Regions from separate parts of the Actinomadura geliboluensis genome, predicted to be linked through region 1. Evidence: riboswitches for the same ligand, from Rfam matches in the RefSeq annotation. Region 1 holds a riboswitch; the other holds the start of a gene.
What was found. Region 1 has a riboswitch for ZMP and ZTP ahead of ACGFI1_RS20830 (bifunctional methylenetetrahydrofolate dehydrogenase/methenyltetrahydrofolate cyclohydrolase). Riboswitches for the same ligand answer to the same signal wherever they lie in the genome.
Positions count from the first base shown of each region.

Region 2: it holds a riboswitch for ZMP and ZTP, as region 1 does, so the genes downstream of both, ACGFI1_RS33190 (serine hydroxymethyltransferase) here and ACGFI1_RS20830 (bifunctional methylenetetrahydrofolate dehydrogenase/methenyltetrahydrofolate cyclohydrolase) in region 1, are expected to answer to the same signal.

Region 1 is NZ_JBICUA010000006.1:179,950-182,140, reverse strand. It holds gene ACGFI1_RS20835 (GNAT family N-acetyltransferase) at 2-595, opposite strand; ZMP/ZTP riboswitch at 678-763, shown strand; gene ACGFI1_RS20830 (bifunctional methylenetetrahydrofolate dehydrogenase/methenyltetrahydrofolate cyclohydrolase) at 821-1,669, shown strand; gene ACGFI1_RS20825 (FHA domain-containing protein) at 1,832-2,191, opposite strand, start outside.
Region 2 is NZ_JBICUA010000011.1:381,239-383,429, forward strand. It holds gene ACGFI1_RS33190 (serine hydroxymethyltransferase) at 1-744, opposite strand, end outside; ZMP/ZTP riboswitch at 797-883, opposite strand; partial or broken gene ACGFI1_RS33195 (DMT family transporter) at 976-1,776, opposite strand; gene ACGFI1_RS33200 (Lrp/AsnC family transcriptional regulator) at 1,887-2,191, opposite strand, start outside.

The DNA.
Region 1 (2,191 bases):
GCTAGCGCAGCCTCGCCCTGAGCGCGGCCGCCGCGGCGGGCCAGTCGTCGTCCGTCATCCCGTACGCGGCGGTGTCGCGGACCGACCCGTCCGCCCGGATCCGGTGCTTGCGGTGGACGCCCTCGAACGCGGCGCCGAGCCGTTCGATCGCCGCCCGCGACCGCGCGTTCCGGACGTGCGTGTGCCAGCCGACCCTGATCGCGCCCAGCTCGTCGAACGCCCGCCCGAGCAGGAGCAGCTTCGCCTCCGTGTTGACCCCCGTCCGCTGCCAGCGCGCGCCGAGCCAGGTGTGGCCGATGCACAGCCCCCGGTGGGACGGGGTGACCTCGTAGTACGACGTCGTCCCGGCGACCTCCCCGGTCGCGGTGTCGATCTGGACCCAGGGGAGCCGGACGCGGCGCTCGCAGTCGGCCAGGGCCCTGTCGACGAGCACGCCCATCTCCCCGGCCGTCGCCGGCTGTCGCTCGCTCAGCCAGGCCCACACCTCCGGGTCCTTCGACGCCTCGAACAGTCCCTCGGCGTGCGCCGGGGACAGCGGCTCCAGCCGCACGTACTGCCCGGTCAGGACGGGCCGTTCGAACCATGCGTCGCTCATGTGCACGACCGTAGAAGCCGGGGAAGGGGCACCGGCAGAGCCACTTGGCGCCGATTTCCACGTGCCACTCGACCGTTACCATGGGTTTTCACGCGACTGGCGCAGTCAAGGTGGATCACCACCGGGGAGCGAACGACAGTCCGGACACCGCGCGCCTGGGTGGACGGGACCGTGAGCCGGGCCCGGTCCCGCGGGCCCTACGGCGAGATCCACGCGGAGGAACGCATGACGGCACAGATTCTGGACGGCAAGGCCACGGCCGCCGAGATCCGCTCGAACCTCAAGGTGCGCGTCGAGGCGCTCCGCGACCGCGGCGTGTCCGTCGGGCTCGGCACGGTGCTGGTCGGCGACGACCCGGGCAGCCACTCCTACGTCAACATGAAGCACCGCGACTGCGCCGAGGTCGGCATCGAGAGCATCCGCCGAGACCTGCCCGCCACCGCCACCCAGGACGACGTGGAGCGGGCCGTCGCCGAGCTGAACGCCGACCCGGCCTGCACCGGCTACATCGTCCAGCTCCCGCTGCCGAAGGGCCTGGACGAGCAGCGCGTGCTGGAGCGCATCGACCCGGCCAAGGACGCCGACGGCCTGCACCCGACGAACCTGGGGCGGCTCGTGCTGATGCAGCCGGGCCCGCTGCCCTGCACGCCGAAGGGCATCATCGAGCTGCTGCGCCGCTTCGACGTCCCGATCAAGGGCGCCGAGGTCACCGTCGTCGGCCGCGGCATCACGGTCGGGCGGTCGCTCGGCCTGCTGCTGACCCGCCGCACCGAGAACGCCACCGTGACGCTGTGCCACACCGCCACCCGCGACCTCGCCGCGCACACCCGCAAGGCCGACATCGTCGTGGCCGCCGCCGGCGTCCCCGGCCTGATCACCGCCGACATGGTGAAGCCGGGCGCGGCCGTCCTCGACGTGGGCGTCTCCCGGGTGGACGGCAAGCTCGCCGGGGACGTCGCCGCCGACGTCCGCGACGTCGCCGGCTGGGTCGCGCCCAACCCCGGCGGCGTCGGCCCGATGACACGCGCCATGCTGCTCGCGAACGTCGTCGAGGCCGCCGAGCAGAGCCTCTGACGCACTCTCCCAGGCACCGCAAGGGCCGCCGCCCCAGCACCGAGGCGGCGGCCCTCCGCACGTTTCCCGGCCGTGGCCGCGCCGTCACCTGCGCGGCCCGGCAGGGGGTCAAGCGATCGCCCTCATAGTGCGCGCTGCCGGGAGGGCGACCGCGGGCTCAGCTCAACTGGCCCTCCGTCCCGCCGTGCTGGGCGCCGGACGGCCCGGCCCGTGGCCGTGCCCCGGCGCGCCGGGCCGGCGCGTCTCCCCGGTGGCCCGGACCCCGGGGACCCGGCCGTCCACCGGGGGGCGCCCCTGGTGCGGGACGTGCACCGGCGGCAGCGGGCGGACGAGGCCCATCGCGATGACCTCGTTGGCGAGCCGCGTGCGCCGGTTGGCGCCCTCGGGGATGCGGAACTTCTGGTAGAGGCGCAGCAGGTGCTGCTTGACGGCCGCCTCCGTGACGACCAGCTCGCCGGCGATGTCGCGCGCCGTGGCGGGGGCCACGAACGCCTCGTCGGACAGGGCGGGTCGGCACAGCGA
Region 2 (2,191 bases), on a different contig from region 1:
CGCGTGCTCGGCGGTCGACAGGATCATGGCGCCGCGCGGGCCGCGCAGCGTCTTGTGCGTGGTCGTGGTGACGACGTCCGCGTGCCCGATCGGGGACGGGTGGGCGCCGCCCGCGATCAGCCCGGCGATGTGCGCCACGTCCGCGGCGAGCACCGCGCCGGCCTCGCGGGCGATCTCCGCGAACGCCGGGAAGTCGATCGTCCGCGGGATCGCGGTGCCGCCGCACCAGATCAGCTTCGGCCGCTCCTTGAGCGCGAGGTCGCGGACCTGGTCCATGTCGACCCGCCCGGTGTCGGCGCGCACCTCGTACCGGACGGGGCGGAACCACTTGCCGGTGGCCGACACCGACCAGCCGTGCGTGAGGTGCCCGCCCATCGGCAGGGACAACCCCATCACCGGGTCGCCGGGCTCCAGGAACGCCATGTAGACGGCGAGGTTGGCGGGCGAGCCCGAGTACGGCTGGACGTTGGCGTGCTCGGCGCCGAACAGTTCCTTCGCCCGCCGGATCGCCAGCAGCTCGATCGGGTCGACGTTCTGCTGGCCCTCGTAGTACCGCTTGCCGGCGTAGCCCTCGGAGTACTTGTTCGTCAGGACGGACCCGGTGGCCTCCAGCACCGCCGGCGACACGTAGTTCTCGGACGCGATCAGCCGGAGCTTCTCGTACTGGCGGCGGGCCTCGGCCTCCACCAGCCCGGCGATCTCCGGGTCCTCGGCGGACAGGTGGGATACGGACGGTACGTGCATCGTGAGCCTCCGCGCTGCTCGCGCCGGGACCTCGGGCGCCCGGCGAACGGGACCCGTACACCCAGGCGCGCGGTGTGCGGACTAGTTTCGCTCCCCGGTGGTCGTCTCCACCTTCACTGCGCCAGTCACGTGCACGCCATCATATCGGGCCGCCCGCGGCCGGGCCGGGACGGAGACGACGAACAGCCCGCCGAGCAGGAGCAGCGACCCGGCGGCGACCGGCGCCGACAGGCGCTCCCCCAGCACGGCGACGGCGAGGACGGCGGCCACGAGCGGCTCGGCGAGGCTCAGCGTCCCGGCGGTCGCGGCGGCCACCCGGCCGAGGCCGGTGACGAAGAACATGTACGCGGCCGCCGTCGCGGCGATCCCGAGCCAGCCGACCAGCACCGCCGAGCGGGGCGCGGCGAGGGCCGGCAGCTCCGCCAGGGTCCAGGGCAGCAGCGCCGCTCCCCCGGCGAGCAGGGTCACCGACACGGCGGCGGCCATCCCCGCGTCCCGTCCGGTGAGGACCTTGGCCGACACCGTGTAGACGCCGAAGCACGTCCCGGCGGCGAGGCTCAGCAGCACCCCGACCGGGTCGACGTGGACGGCAGGCCCGGGGACCATCAGCAGCGCGACGCCGCCGACCGCGCACCCCGTCCCCGCCCACCACCGGCGGCTCAGCCGCGTCCGCAGCACGAGCCTCTCGCACAATCCGGTGGAGACCGGCGCCAGCCCGAACACCACGGCGGTCGCGACGGCGGCGCCGGTGCGGTCGACAGCGCTGAAGAACGCCGCCTGGAACGTCCCGGTGGCGGCGGAGGCCGCCGCGAGCGGCGCCCACGTCCGCCGGGTCAGCGTCCGGAACGCGCGCCGGTCCAGCGCGAGCACCAGCAGGGCCAGGACCAGCCCACCGGACATGATCCGCGCCCCACCGACGGCGACCGGGGCCGCGTCCGGCGCGGCCAGTACCTGCGCGGGCCCGACCGTCCCCCAGAGCACCCCGGCGGCCAGTACCAGCAGCGGCCCGGACACATCGTTTCGTCGGTCCATGAGACCGAAACTAGAAGGACATACGAGGGCGAAGGCTGCACAGCATTCACATGTTCGGACTAGCTGCCCTCACCCGTTGATAATTCGCCTCGCGGTGAGGAACGCATCGCTCAGGTGTAGGACGTTCGGCTCTCGCGTGTGCCCGCCGCCGGAAGTTCGGACTGCTCCACCGGCTGGACGTAGTCGTAGACCACCGTGGTGCGGACGTCCACGAACTCCTTGCGGCGCGCCAGCCGGTCCAGCACGAAGTCGCGCAGGTAGGCGGTGCTCGGCACCGCCACATGGACCAGCAGGTCCTCGTTGCCGGTCACGACGAAGACCCCGACGGCCTCGGGCATCGCGGCCATGCCGTCGCGCGCCGACTCGATCGCCTCCCGCGACTGCGGCCGGATCCGGATCGAGATCAGCGCCTGCA